One region of the Halomonas tibetensis genome, then DNA from elsewhere that is predicted to be linked to it. Evidence: predicted binding sites of a transcription regulator. Region 1 holds the regulator's gene; the other holds the start of a gene.
The links. The regulator LexA, encoded in region 1, represses DNA repair genes until DNA is damaged. The targets are predictions, from matches to a motif close to TACTGTNTANNTANACAGTA.

Region 1 (7,187 bases):
TGGGCCGACGGCAATCGCCGCATTGCCGGCGAGCCCGCCATGGACGAGACCGAGATCGATGAGATGATCATGCGCGCCGAGCGCGGACTGCAGGATTCGGAGTGATCCTCCGATGAGCCGACCCGAGTACCGCCTGCTGGCCGAGCTGGAGGCCGCCTTCGACGCGCTGATCGAGGCCAGCGAGGCGGTGGCGGCGTCCTACCATCAGAAACCCACCGCCTGTTGGATCTTCGGCGAGCCAGAACCGGTGAGCACCGAACGCGCTGGCGCCTGGCTGCGACACGCCCTGCTTGATATCTGGTATCAGGACGGCCAGGACGGGCGCGCCACCCGCCCCCACATCGGACTCGTGGCCGCCGGCAAAGCGATGATGGAAGCCGCTATTCAGGCCAACGCCGCCAAGACGGACTTCGCTGCCTTGCTCGCCCGCATCAAGGAGAGCGAACCCGAATTGATTCCCGAAGCCAAAGCCGTGCTGCCCTTCCGCCATCCGGAACTGCACGACCACCTGCGTGGGCAGGGGCTAGCGCGGGTGCACCTCAAGCAGTGCTGGCGAGCCATTCCTCTTGCCGAGGCGCCACTGGCTCGAGTTCGGCTGGCGTGGTACGCCAGCGGGCGATCCATCAAGCGCCTCACAGTGCGGGAGGCCGAACAGAAGCTGCTGAAGCTCGACACCGACGCCGCCCACGTGCAGATCCAGCTGCGCCGGCTCGCCGGTATCCCCAGCGGTGAACCCCTGGCTCAGGTACAGCGTCAGGCTCCGCTGATGCGAGCCAACCTCTTCTACCGAGAACCCCTCGATGACGGTCGCACACGCCGCGCCATGAACGTCGCCCTGCCGCTGTTCGTCCCCAGCATCGATGGCCGCCTGCCCGACCACAACCTTCCGCCGCCACATCCGCCCGCGCAGCGTACCCGCGCCCGCCGCAGCGACGAAAAGCTCGAGGACGAGCCCTTCCTGGCCAGCCTGCGAGTGTATCGATACCGGTAAGTGAGAACGGACAACCCTTGTGGGAAATGATAAAACGTATAGGCCAAGACAGCTTCAAGCTCTTCTCGCTGAAACGTCGTGAGTCGACTATGGCGATGAAGTAATACTCAACGTTTAACGCCCCCGATGGAAAACACATCGGCATGAACTGCTAGGAGCGCTTCTTGCTAGACCTGCCCCCTCTCTTACTCTGGCCGCTGGCTGCCTTTATCGGTCTGTGCCTGGGCAGCTTTCTCAACGTGGTGATCGTGCGCCTGCCGGTAATGCTGATGCTGGGCTGGCGGGCCGAGGCCCGGGAGGCACTGGAGCTCCCCGCCGAGGAGCAGCCCCGCTTCAACCTGGCCACGCCGCGCTCGATGTGCCCCAGCTGCGAGACGCCCATCGCCTGGCACGACAACTTGCCGGTGGTCGGCTGGCTAAAGCGCCGCGGGCGCTGCGCCAGCTGTGGCACACGCATCAGTCCCCAATATCCTCTGGTGGAGCTGGCCGGCGGAGTGCTAACACTGGCCGTGGTGGCACTCTTCGGGCCGAGCTGGCAGGGTCTCTTCGTGCTGGGGGCCTGCCTGGCGCTGCTGGCCATGGCGGTAATCGACCTGCGTACCCAACTGCTCCCGGACCTTCTTACCCTGCCGCTGCTGTGGGCGGGGCTGCTCTACCAGCTGCTGTTCCAGCCGCTGCTTCTGCCGAGTGCCGTAATCGGCGCCATGGCGGGGTATCTGGTGCTGTGGAGCTTCTACTGGGCGTTCAAATTGATCACCGGCAAGGAGGGCATGGGCTACGGCGACTTCAAGCTGCTGGCGGCACTCGGCGCCTGGATGGGGTGGCAGTATCTGCCGCTGTTGCTGATCCTCTCCGCGGGGATCGGCGCCATCATCGGCATCCTGGTGCAGCTGGCAATGCCGCGGCTGCGCGGCGCGCCGATGCCCTTCGGGCCCTATCTGGCGCTGGCCGGCTGGGTGGCCCTGCTGGCCGGGGAGCCGCTCATGGCGGTGTATGGGCAGTTCTTTCTGCTGTAATCCCCACCATCCCGTATTTACATGCCCCGGGGCGCGAAGATGCCGGGTGCGTTGCGCCAGTAGCCCTTGTAGTCCATGCCGAAGCCGAAGACATAGCGGTCGGCGACCTCCAGGCTGCAGTAGTCGGCCTTGAGGTCAGGAATCGCCTTGCGGTCGTGCTGCTTGTCGACGAGCACCGCGGTGGAGATGCTGGCGGCGCCGGCCTCGCGGCAGTAGGCGAGGATGGCGGCCAGGGTGGCGCCCTCATCGAGGATGTCGTCGACGATCACCACGTGGCGGCCGGCCATGGGCACTTCAGGAGAGACGCGCCAGAACAGCTCGCCGCCGCGGGTACCGCCCCGATAGCGGGTGGCGTGCAGGTAGTCCACCTCCAGCGGGAAGCCGAGGCGCGGCAGCAGGTGGCCGGTGGTGATCAGGCCGCCGTTCATCACGCAGTAGAAGACCGGCAGCTGCTCGCCGAGGTCGCGAGTGATCTCGGCGGCCATGCGGTCCAGGGCGCGCTGCACGGCCTCCTGGGTGATCAGGCAGTCGGCGCTGTCCATCACCTCGCGCATGTCGGCAAGGGACGGGTGAAGATCGGCATCGAGTTTGGGCATTACGGTGGCTCGCGGTCGAAGAAAAAAGGCAGAGGGCTCAGGCCAGGGCCTCGAGGTGGGCGTGGACGCGGCGCCAGCGGGAGAGCGCGGTAAGCGTCGAGAGCACCGGACGGGCCCGGCCGTAGCGCAGCCGGGTGAGGCGGCTGACACCGGGGCGCTGACGGCAAGCGTCGAGCACATCGGTTGCCGCGGCACGGTCATTGCACACCAGCAACATGTCGCAGCCGGCATTCAGCGCCGCGAGGGCACGCTCGCCGGGGCTGCCGGCAGAGGCGGCCCCGGCCATGCTCAGGTCGTCGGAGAAGATCACGCCCTTGAAGCCAAGGCTCTGGCGCAGCAGACCAAGCCAGACCGGCGAGAAACCGGCAGGGCGGGAATCGAAGGCGGAATAGACCACGTGGGCGGGCATGATGCCGTCCAGGCGGCCGGCCAGCCGGGTGAAGGGCACAAGGTCGCGCTGGCGAAGGACCTCCAGCGGGCGGGGGTCCACCGGCAGTTCATGGTGGGAGTCCGCGGCTACGCCTCCGTGGCCGGGAAAGTGCTTGCCCACAGCCACCATGCCGGCCTCGTGCAGGCCGTTGACGAAGGCGCCGGCCAGGGCGGCAACGATCTCGGGGTCGGCGGAAAAGCTGCGATCACCGATCACCGTGGACGTGCCGTCGTCGACGTCGAGCACGGGAGCGAAGCTCAGATCCAAGCCGCAGGCGGCCATTTCCATACCCAGCAGCCAGCCGGCGTCCTGGCAGAGCCGCCGGGTGACCTCGGGATGGCGGGCCACGCCCGCCGCCAGTCGCGCCATGGACGGCAACCGGGTGACGCCCTGGCGCAGACGCTGCACCCGGCCACCCTCCTGGTCGATGGCCAGCAGCAGCTCCGGGCGGACCGAGCGAATCGCCAGGCTCAGTTCGCGCACCTGCTCCGCCGATTCGGTGTTGCGGGCAAACAGAATGACCCCTCCCACCTCGGGACGTGCCAGCAGCGTGCGCTCCTCGGCAGTGAGGGCGGTACCTTCCAGGTCAAGCATCACCGGACCAAGGGTCGTGGGCATGATCGATTCCATGGCATGAAAGGGGTAAGAGTTTAAAGGGACAAGAGTCTAGGGCATCGCTAGCGGGAGTGACAGCGCCGCCGGCGCCCATGGCAATCAAGCACCGTTCAGGCTTCCTGGGCTGCCAGCGTAACCGGCGTCGGCAGCGGAGCCTGCATGGCGGCGACCACCACCGGGCGCAGGCGTCGGATCAGATCGCGCACCGTGACATGTTCCTGATAATCCTTCTCGGCGATGTCGCGGAGCGCGTCAAGGCCGGAGAGGGTGAAGATCACCGTGCCGAGCATGAAGTGAAGGCGCCAGAAGCGTTCGGCATCGGGAAGCTCGGGAGTGGCCTGGCGAACCAGTTCGGTGAAGCGGGTAAAGACGCTGCCGTACTCCTCCTGAATATAGCGGCGCAGGTGCCCTTGGGCCTGGCTGTAAGCGAGCCCCAGCAGGCGCATGAAGACCTTGAGGCTGTTGCGCTCCGCAGGCACCTCCAGCACGCTGCGCGCCATGGTCTCCAGCAGCTCCTCAAGGGGGATCACCTCGTCGCCGTAGTGAGCCTGGAGCTCGTCCAGGGCGCGGTGAAAGCGCTCGGTGAAGGGGTCAAGATAGCGGGCAAACACCGCCTGGATCAGCGATTTCTTTGAGCCGAAGTGGTAGTTCACCGCGGCCAGATTAACCTTGGCCTTGCTGGTGATGGTGCGCAGCGAGGTCTCGGCGAAGCCACGCTCGGCGAACAGCACCTCGGCCGTATCAAGGATGCGGGTGACGGTGTCGGTCTGGGCCATTTGGAGAGTCCCGATAAAAAGTCCCGATAGAAAGTCCCGATATAGAGTCCCGATAAGAATCCCGGTCATAAACAGGTGTTTCAAACGTAAAATGAATTGTAAGCCAGCCGAAGCACCATTCTCAATGCCCGGCGGGACAACGCGTTTTAAACGAAGCCTTACTTCTATCAGCGCGACGGAGGCTTCTGGTGGGCGCCAGCAAAACACCCATTACTGGATGGAATAACATGCTGTATACTTGATCACTAACGTATTCACCCAGTCGCCGATTCCGCCTCGGAGGTCGCATGGCACGCCCCCTCACCCAGCGCCAGCAAAACGTCTATGACTTTATCGTCAAGACCCTCCAGGACCTTGGCTATCCGCCCACCCGGGCCGAGATTGCCCGGGCCCTGGGGTTCCGCTCTCCCAACGCCGCCGAAGAGCACCTGCGGGCGCTCGAGAAGAAGGGCGCCATCCGCATGATCGCAGGCACCTCCCGCGGCATACGCCTACCCGCCCAGGAGCAGGAACCCGTCGCTGAGGGCGATGCCCCGCTGCAGGGGCTGGCAATCATCGGCGAAGTGGCTGCGGGAAGCCCGATCCTAGCCGCCGAGCATATCGATCGCTACTGCCCGTTGCCCCCTGAGTACTTCACGCCCCGGGCCGACTACCTGCTTAGGGTCCGCGGCCTTTCCATGAAGGATGTCGGTATCCTGGAGGGTGATCTGCTTGCCGTGCACCGCACCGAGCGGGTGCGCGACGGCCAGATCGTGGTAGCGCGCCTGGAGGACGAGGTAACCGTGAAGCGCTTCCAGCGCAGCGGACACGTGGTCACCCTGAGCGCCGAGAATTCAGAGTTCGCTCCCATCGAGGTAGACCTGCGCCATCAAGCGCTGGAGATCGAGGGCATCGGGGTGGGCGTGATTCGCGGCGGCAGCGGCCAGGCACTGGGGTAGGCGCCGACAAGGGCCCTTACCGAGTTTGCCCCATGAGAAAGATCCTTCATGCCGACTGCGACTGCTTCTTCGCGGCGGTGGAAATGCGCGACAACCCCGCGCTCACGGAACTGCCGCTGGCTATCGGTGGAAGTCCCGAGCGACGCGGGGTCATCGCCACCTGCAACTACCCCGCCCGGGTCTTCGGCATCCATTCGGCGATGCCCACGGCCCGAGCCTTGCGCCTCTGCCCCCACCTCACCCTGCTGCCCGGCAACTTCGACAAGTACCGCGACGTCTCTCAGCAGGTCCAGGCGATCTTCCATGAGCTGACTCCTCTGGTGGAGCCCCTCTCCCTGGACGAGGCCTTCCTCGACGTCAGTGAGGTGGAGCGCTTTTCCGGCAGCGCCACCTGGATGGCCCGCTGGCTCAAGGAAGAGAGCCTCGCGCGCACCGGCATCACCCTCTCCGTGGGGGTGGCGCCCAACAAGTTCCTGGCCAAGATAGCCAGCGACTGGGAAAAGCCCAACGGCCTGACGGTGATCACCCCGGAGCGCATGGAGGATTTCCTGCAGGCGCTGCCGGTGAAAAAGCTCCACGGCGTGGGGCCCGCCACCGGTGCCCGCTTGGATGCCATGGGCATTACCACCTGTGCGGCACTGGGCGAAGTGCCGCTGGAGCGGCTACTCGAGGCCTTCGGCAAGTTTGGCAAGCGGCTTTTCGAGCTGGCCCGGGGCATCGATGAGCGGCCGGTGCGCCTGGAGCGCGAGCGCAAGTCAATCAGCGTAGAGAGCACCTTTGCCCAGGACCTGCCCGATCTCGCCAGTTGCCGCCAGGCCTTGGCGCCGCTTTGCCAGAAACTAGAGGAGCGCATCGCCCGCCACGGTCACCCTCCCCTGGCCGGGGTAGTGGTGAAAGTGCGCTTCGACGACTTCAGCCTGACCACCCTGGAGAGCCGCGGCCTGGCCCCCTCCCCCGAGAGTTTCTCCCGCCTTCTCGAACAGGCCTGGGAACGTGGCCGCCGCCCGGTTCGCCTGCTCGGCGTCGGCGCCCGCCTGCTACCGGAGTCTCATCGCCGCCAGCTGACGCTGCCGATCGGCTGATGTGGTGTGCGAAACACTAGCCGATGCTACTGGGTATCGATATAGCGGTGGTCGTTGAAGGTGGCGACCCAGTTGGGATGATAAACCAGCAGAATGGTCATGAGCATGCCGGTGATGAAGGCCTCGGAGGGCATCAACAGCGGCAGGAAGCGAGCGTACTCCATGGCCTGGTAGAGGGCGTGGGCGTCACTGGCGCCAAGAGCCATAAGCCCCACCGCCGCTAAGCCTGCGACCAGCGTCGAAAGCGCAGCGCCAAAAAAGCCACAGACGAACATGAAGACCATCAGGTTATCGGGCAGTCGGCGGTCCACGAGTCGCCAGATCAGCACCGTGACCAGCGCCGGTATCACCCCGGTGACCAGCAGGTTGACGCCCAGCAGCGGCCAGTCGACGCGACCGGTAATCACCGCCGCGAGGTTGACGATCAGGATTGAAGTGAGCGCAAGCGGGGCCTTGAAGACCAGGGTGAGCAGCGCGGTGAACATCAGGTGCAAAGAGAGCCAGTCCACCGCCTGGGCGCGCAGCTGCCACATCAATAGCACTGCCACGGTGGCGGCAAGCCAGCGGTGTTGCAGCGCAGTATCCGCGAGCAGTGCTCTCCAGGGTCGCTGGGCCAGCGCCAGGCCGTAGAGCAGAAACGACACCAGGCCACAGAGCATCAGCAGCCAGGGGGCGATCACCGCTTGAGAAAATGACATGAAGTGCCTCTCGTCGTAACACTGCTTGCCCGATTAGGCGAAGAC
Region 2 (7,187 bases), on a different contig from region 1:
AGGCGTTTCGCTCCCGAACCGGTCGAGTCGGCCACCCCAGGTCCCGCCCGTTCGGCGCCCCCTGCACAGCAGAATGAGGAGGTGATGGCGGTGATTGGTGTCGCCCTGCATCGCTATCGCCAGCGCCATCGTCGCTGACGCGCCCTGTTTCCTTTGTCCTCTCCTTACCCCCCAAAACACAAGGTCGCTTCCATGACTGACAACGCTCGTCCGCTCGGTATCACCGATGTCGTCCTGCGCGATGCCCACCAGTCGCTGTTTGCCACGCGCATGCGCCTGGACGACATGCTACCCATTGCCGAAAAGCTGGATCGTATCGGTTTTTGGTCGCTGGAATCCTGGGGGGGCGCCACGTTCGACGCCTGCATTCGCTACCTGGGTGAGGATCCCTGGGAGCGCATCCGCGCGTTAAAGGCGGCCATGCCCAACACCCCTCAGCAGATGTTGCTCCGAGGCCAGAACCTGTTGGGCTATCGCCACTATGGGGACGACGTAGTGGACAGGTTCGTCGAACGAGCCAAGACAAACGGCGTTGACGTGTTCCGCGTCTTCGATGCCATGAACGACCCGCGCAACCTGGAGCGCGCCATCCAGGCTGTGCGCAAGGTCGAGGGTCACGCCCAAGGCACCCTCTCTTACACCGTGAGTCCTGTCCATACCCTGGACGGCTGGGTTGAACTTGGCAAGACCATCGCGGCCATGGGCGCTGATTCTCTTTGCATCAAGGACATGGCCGGTCTGCTCAAGCCCTACGATGCCTATGAGTTGGTCACCAAGCTCAAGGCCGCGGTCGATATTCCGATCCACATGCAGTGTCACGCCACCACAGGATTATCCACCTCCACTATTCTCAAGGCCGCCGAGGCGGGCATCGATAACGTCGATACTGCGATCTCCTCGATGTCCATGACTTACGGCCACAGCCCCACCGAATCGGTGGTGGCCATCCTCCAGGGTACAGAGCGCGACACGGGGCTGGATCTCGAGCTGCTCGAGGAAATCGCCGCTTACTTCCGCGAGGTGCGCAAGAAGTACGCCGCCTTTGAGGGTTCTCTAAAGGGAATCGACTCGCGGATCCTGATCGCTCAGGTGCCTGGCGGCATGCTCACCAATATGGAGGGTCAGCTCAAGGAGCAGGGTGCCGGCGACAAGTTCGACGACGTCCTTCAGGAGATTCCCCGGGTGCGCGAGGACCTGGGCTTTATCCCACTGGTCACCCCGACGTCGCAGATCGTCGGCACCCAGGCGGTGATGAACGTGATGATGAACGAGCGTTACAAGTCGATCTCCAAGGAGGTTCAGGCGCTGCTCAAGGGCGAGTACGGCGCCGCCCCGGCCGAGGTCAACAAGGAGTTGCAGGCCCGCGTGCTGGAAGGCAAGGAGCCGATCACTTGCCGCCCCGCGGACCTGATCGATGCAGAGATGGACAATCTCGCCACAGAGCTGAAGGCGAAGGCCAAGGCGGAGGGTATCCGTCTGGCAGAAGGCGAGCGCGAGATCGATGATGTGCTGACCTATGCGCTCTTCCCTCAGATCGGCCTGAAGTTCCTCAAGAATCGCGACAACTCGGACGCCTTCGAGCCGGCACCTCAAGCCCCCGGGAAAGAGACGCCGGATGCCAGCGCCAACCTGCCAGCAAAGGCCTCTGCCAAGGCACCTGCCGTCAGCAGCGGCTCACCGGCCGGGCCCGAGACCTATACCGTCAAGGTCAACGGCAAGGCCTATGTTGTCGAGGTCGCAGAGGGGGGTGAAATCGCCGATGTCCAGGAGCAGAACGGCGCTGCCCAGTCGGCGGCTGCAGAAGTGGCACCGGCCCCCACTGGCGAGGTGATTAGTGCGCCGTTGGCCGGCAACATCTTCAAGGTTAATGTGCGCCCGGGGGATGCGGTCAAGGAGGGGGATGTGGTGATCATCCTCGAGGCGATGAAGATGGAGACCGAGGTGCGCGCAGCAACCGCCGGCACCGTCTCTGCCGTCAAGGTTGGCGAGGGCGACAGCGTCGCCGTCGGCGACGTGCTCATCGAGCTCTAAGGGCCTTCCTATGGAAAAGCTGGTAACTCTTTGGTACGGCTCGGGAGCCTACAATCTGACCCTCGGACAGGCTGCGATGATCGTGGTGGGCATGGTGCTGCTCTACCTGGCCATCGCCAAGAAGTTCGAGCCTCTGCTGCTGGTGCCGATCGGCTTCGGTGGCATTCTGGCCAATATTCCCGAGGCGGGACTGGCTATCTCGGCGCTGGATCAGGCCATCGAAGTGGCACGTCCGGCGGTGCTCCAGCAAATGGCCAGCGCCCTCGCCGCCACCCTGGACCCGCTGGCGGCGGAAGAAACGTGGCGTGCCACTCTCAAGGCGCTGGTGGACGACGGTGCCTCTCCCGATCAACTGCGTGCTGCCAAGGATGTGGCGGTCAACGTCGGCTACGGTGACGGCCTGCTCTACGTCTTCTACAAGGTCGCTGTGGAATCGGGAATCGCTCCGCTGATCATCTTCATGGGCGTGGGGGCAATGACCGATTTCGGCCCGCTTCTGGCTAATCCGCGCACCCTGTTCCTGGGTGCGGCGGCGCAATTCGGCATTTTCGCGACTCTTTTTGGGGCGGTGGGCATGTCAGCCATGGGCTGGATGGATTTCACCCTCGAGCAGTCAGCGGCTATCGGCATTATCGGCGGTGCCGATGGTCCCACCTCGATCTATGTCTCGAGCATGCTGGCGCCGGAGCTGCTGGGGGCGATCGCCGTGGCCGCCTACGCTTACATGGCGCTGGTGCCGATGATCCAGCCGCCGATCATGAAGCTACTGACCACGAAGCGTGAGCGCGAGATCACCATGACCCAACTGCGCCCGGTGTCGAAGCTCGAGAAGATTATCTTCCCGCTGGCCCTGCTGGTATTGGTGGCACTGTTCCTGCCGGATGCCGCCCCGCTGCTGGGGATGTTTTGCTTCGGGAACCTGATGCGTGAGTGCGGCGTGGTGGAGCGATTAACCGACACCGCTCAGAATGCCCTGATCAACATCGTCACCATCGTGCTGGGCCTGGCCGTGGGTTCCAAACTGATGGCCGAGAGCTTTCTGGCGGTGGAGACCCTAGGGATCATGGCGCTGGGTATGGTGGCCTTTGCCATCGGCACCTCAGCTGGCATCCTCATGGCCAAGCTCATGAACGTGATGAGCAAGATGCCGATCAACCCGCTGATCGGCGCAGCCGGCGTCTCCGCAGTGCCCATGGCGGCGCGAGTCGCCAACAAGGTGGGGCTGGAGTCCAATCCTCACAACTTCCTGCTGATGCACGCCATGGGACCCAACGTGGCCGGCGTGATCGGTTCGGCGGTGGCTGCTGGGGTGATGATCAAATATCTGGGCTGAGACTCGCCAACGCGCTGATTCAAAGCCATGCAAACGGCGTCCCGCGGGGCGCCGTTTGCATGGGATGGCGTGCAGCAGTGATTAACGCGAAGTAAAAATCGGCATCACTCGTCGAGCAATGACAGACGCCCGCGCAGGCGCGATTCCAATTTGCTGAGTTCTACCGGGGTATCGATGGGCCAGCCCACTCTAAGGGTCACGCCCTCGGCAGCATAGTCGGCGGCCTCCACGGGGATATGCTGCTCGCCCAGCCAAGTTCGCGTTTCGGCCTCGCCGGCGAAGTCGACTTTCAAATGGAGAGGACGGCGCTCGACGACCTCGCGGCGTGGCAGTGACTCCAGAGCCTGGGCCACGGCCTGGGCATAGGCCCGGGCAAGACCGCCGGTTCCCAGCTTGGTCCCACCGAAGTAGCGGGTTACCACGCAGCCGACCTGGCCGAGTCCGGAACCTTCGAGCACGCGGTACATGGGCCGCCCTGCAGTACCGCCGGGTTCGCCGTCGTCCGAGAAGCCGATGGCACTCTGCTCGCCGGGCGGGCCGGCGATGAAGGAGGTACAGTGATGGCTGGCACCGGGATGGCACCTCCGCGCCTCTGCCAGCAGCGACTCAAAATCGGTCACGTCGGGGATGTAGGACAGCCAGGTGATGAAGCGGCTCTTCTCCACCTCCAGTTCGCACTCTCGCCAAGTGCCGGGAACAAGGTCGGGGACGGGGTAGCGCATCAGGCGGCCAGTTCCTCCTGGCGTACCACGCCCATCACCAGTCCCAGCACCTGAATGTCGCTGTTTTTCAGGTAGATGGGCGCCATACGTTCGTTGGCGGGCTGCAGGCGGACGCCGGACTTCTCGATGTAGAGCTTTTTCAGGGTGACCTCCTGATTGTTGATCATCACTACGGCAGTCTCGCCGTTCTCGGCGCTTTCCTGACGCTCGATGATGATCACATCACCATCGAAGATGTTGCAATCGATCATGGAGTTGCCGCGCACCCGCAGGGCATAGGTGTTGCGGCGCACCATGCGTCCGGGCACCCGGATGGTGGCGCTGTCCAGACAGGCCTCGATAGGCAGCCCCGCTGATACGCTGCCGAGCAGCGGAATATCAACCAGATGCTCGTCGGTCGCGTCCGGTCCATCCAGGTGGATCCAGGCCTCGGCCAGGGGGAGGTTGGGACGGCGAAGAAGGAACCGGGCGTAGACTTCGGGCATGGTGAGGGTCTCCTGTCGTCAGCTGCGCTGATTTTTATACTGTCGAGATATACAGTATATGGGAAGAATAGCAGTGGCGACCGATCACGCAAGGGGAGACCATCGTTACAAGGTTTGACTGGGGTCAACCGCGACTGGCTGACGCAGATGAGAATCTGGCAGGAAAACCGCTTTCCGTGTAGAGTCTCGAGCCAAATAACTCATCCCGGAGAGTGCCTTGAGCTTGAGCCTGCAAGCCCGGAAGTTGGCCTGCGAACGGGATGATCGCTGGCTCTTCGAAGACCTCGATCTGGATATCTGTGGCGGCGAGATCGTCCGCATCGAAGGGCCCAATGGTAGCGGCAAGACCACCCTGCTTAAGATCCTCTCCGGCCAGCTGGCCGATTATCTGGGCGAGCTTTTTTGGAACGGCATGCCGATGCGTGAATCGCGTCAGGCTTTCCTCGAGAATTTGCTCTACCTGGGCCATGCGCCGGGCGTCAAGGCCGCCCTGACGCCGCTTGAGAACCTGGCCTGGTATCAAGCCCTAGCCGGCGATAACGACAACGAGGCGGCTCGCCTGGCGGCGTTGGAGTCGGTGGGACTGGTGGGCTTCGAGGATGTGCCGGCAGGGCAGCTTTCGGCGGGGCAACAGCGCCGCGTCGCCCTGGCTCGTCTGGAGCTGACGCCGCGGCCTCTCTGGGTGCTCGATGAGCCTTTCACCGCCATTGACCGGGACGGCGTCGCGGCGCTGGAGGAGAGGATGATTGTGCATGCTCGGTCAGGCGGCTGCGTGCTGGTCACCACCCACCATGAGCTCAGGAATACCGACGAGCTGCGCCGGGTTCATCTGGGCAGAGGGGGGCAGCCACATGGCGGGTTCTGAGACTCAGCTGACATCTGGAGATGGCCGCAGCGTGTCGCGGCGGGAACCTGGCGGCGGACTGGCAGTCGCACTCTGGGCGACCCTTCGACGGGACCTGTTGCTTCTGATGCGTCGGCGTAGCGAGGTGCTCAATCCCCTGGTGTTCTTTGCGCTGGTCATTACCCTCTTTCCGATCGGTATCTCGCCGGATCCTCAGCTGCTTGCCACCATTGCGCCGGGTCTGCTGTGGGTGGCGGCGCTGCTAGCGGCGCTGCTTTCTCTGGACAGCCTGTTCCGCGGGGATTACGACGACGGTTCTCTGGAGCAGCTGCTGCTGACCCCGCAGCCGCTGCCTATGCTGGCGCTGGCCAAGGTGACAGTACACTGGCTGCTGACGGGTCTGCCGCTGGCGCTGATGGCGCCGGTGTTGGGTATCATGTTGTCGTTGCCGGCCGGCAGCTACCTGGTGCTGGCGTTCTCGCTGGCGCTGGGCACGGCCAGTTTGAGCCTGATCGGCGCCATCGGTGCGGCGCTCACCGTAGGACTTTCCCGCGGAGGTGTGCTGCTATCGCTGCTGGTACTACCGCTCTACATTCCGGTGCTTATCTTCGGTGCCGGCGCGGTACAGGCGGCCATTGTGGGCGATGGAGCAGCGGCTCACCTTGCCATTCTGGGGGCCCTGCTGGCCCTGTCGTTGATGCTAGCGCCCTGGGCCATTGCAGCGTCGCTGCGCATCAGCATCAACGGTTGAACATTCAAGCGAGAGTTACCATGGGCATGATCTGGTCCTTCATTCACAAGCTCGGCTCGCCCAAGTGGTTCTACGGCATAAGCGCTCGCCTTATGCCCTGGTTCTGGATCGCTGCGGTGGCTCTAATTCTTGTCGGTTCCGTTTGGGGCCTGGCCTTTGCGCCGGCTGACTATCAGCAGGGCAACAGCTTCCGTATTATCTATGTGCACGTGCCGGCAGCTTTCCTTGCCCAGTCCATTTTCGTGTCCATGGCGGTGGCCGGGCTGGTCTACATGGTCTGGAAAATCAAGGTGGCCGATATGGCAGCGGCCATGATGGCCCCGCTGGGAGCGGCCATGACCTTCGTGTCGCTGTTTTCCGGTGCAGTGTGGGGGGTGCCTACCTGGGGAACCTGGTGGATGTGGGATGCACGACTCACCTCGATGCTTATCCTGCTATTTCTCTACCTGGGCGTGATCGCCTTGCGCGGGGCTTTCACGAGTCGTGACAGTGCCTCCCGGGCCGCTTCGGTGCTGGCCATGGTGGGCGTCATCAACATCCCGATCATCAAGTACTCGGTGGATTGGTGGTACACCCTGCATCAACCGGCAACCTTCACCATTACCGGGCGCGCCGCTATGCCCATGGAGATGTGGGCGCCGCTGCTGATCATGGTGCTGGGCTTCTACAGTTTCTTCATTGCCCTGACCCTGATGCGCACCCGCAGCGAGATTCTGCGCCGGGAATCCAACAAGCGCTGGGTGCGTGACCTGGCGGGGGAGACGCGCTGATGGCCTTCGATTCCTTCAATGAATTCATTGCCATGGGGGGGCATGCTCCCTACGTCTGGTCGGCCTGGGGGGTGACGGGTGCGCTGTTGGTGGCGGTTGTGCTGCACGCAAGGGCAGAACGTCGCCTGCTGCTGCGCAACCTTCAGCGCCGGGTCCGACGCGAGAATCGCCAGGGCGCCAATCAGGGCGAGATGGCTGGAGTTTCACATCAAATGGGTGGTGATCGTCATGACACTTAGTCTGACACCGAA

Region 2: a site for LexA is predicted at 4,609-4,628, ahead of ACFODV_RS09725 (LexA family protein). Genes of this name have one in related genera too.

Annotation. Positions count from the first base shown of each region.
Region 1 is NZ_JBHRSQ010000008.1:232,236-239,422, reverse strand. It holds gene yacG (DNA gyrase inhibitor YacG) at 1-105, shown strand, start outside; gene ACFODV_RS06155 (DNA replication terminus site-binding protein) at 113-991, shown strand; gene ACFODV_RS06150 (prepilin peptidase) at 1,156-2,007, shown strand; gene ACFODV_RS06145 (hypoxanthine-guanine phosphoribosyltransferase) at 2,025-2,603, opposite strand; gene nagZ (beta-N-acetylhexosaminidase) at 2,641-3,651, opposite strand; gene ACFODV_RS06135 (TetR/AcrR family transcriptional regulator) at 3,759-4,424, opposite strand; gene lexA (transcriptional repressor LexA) at 4,712-5,362, shown strand; gene dinB (DNA polymerase IV) at 5,395-6,444, shown strand; gene ACFODV_RS06120 (energy-coupling factor ABC transporter permease) at 6,471-7,142, opposite strand; gene purU (formyltetrahydrofolate deformylase) at 7,176-7,187, opposite strand, start outside.
Region 2 is NZ_JBHRSQ010000012.1:124,340-131,526, forward strand. It holds gene ACFODV_RS09705 (OadG family protein) at 1-138, shown strand, start outside; gene oadA (sodium-extruding oxaloacetate decarboxylase subunit alpha) at 193-2,031, shown strand; gene ACFODV_RS09715 (sodium ion-translocating decarboxylase subunit beta) at 2,042-3,364, shown strand; gene ACFODV_RS09720 (IMPACT family protein) at 3,469-4,086, opposite strand; gene ACFODV_RS09725 (LexA family protein) at 4,086-4,571, opposite strand; gene ccmA (cytochrome c biogenesis heme-transporting ATPase CcmA) at 4,789-5,436, shown strand; gene ccmB (heme exporter protein CcmB) at 5,423-6,166, shown strand; gene ACFODV_RS09740 (heme ABC transporter permease) at 6,196-6,936, shown strand; gene ccmD (heme exporter protein CcmD) at 6,936-7,175, shown strand; gene ccmE (cytochrome c maturation protein CcmE) at 7,177-7,187, shown strand, end outside.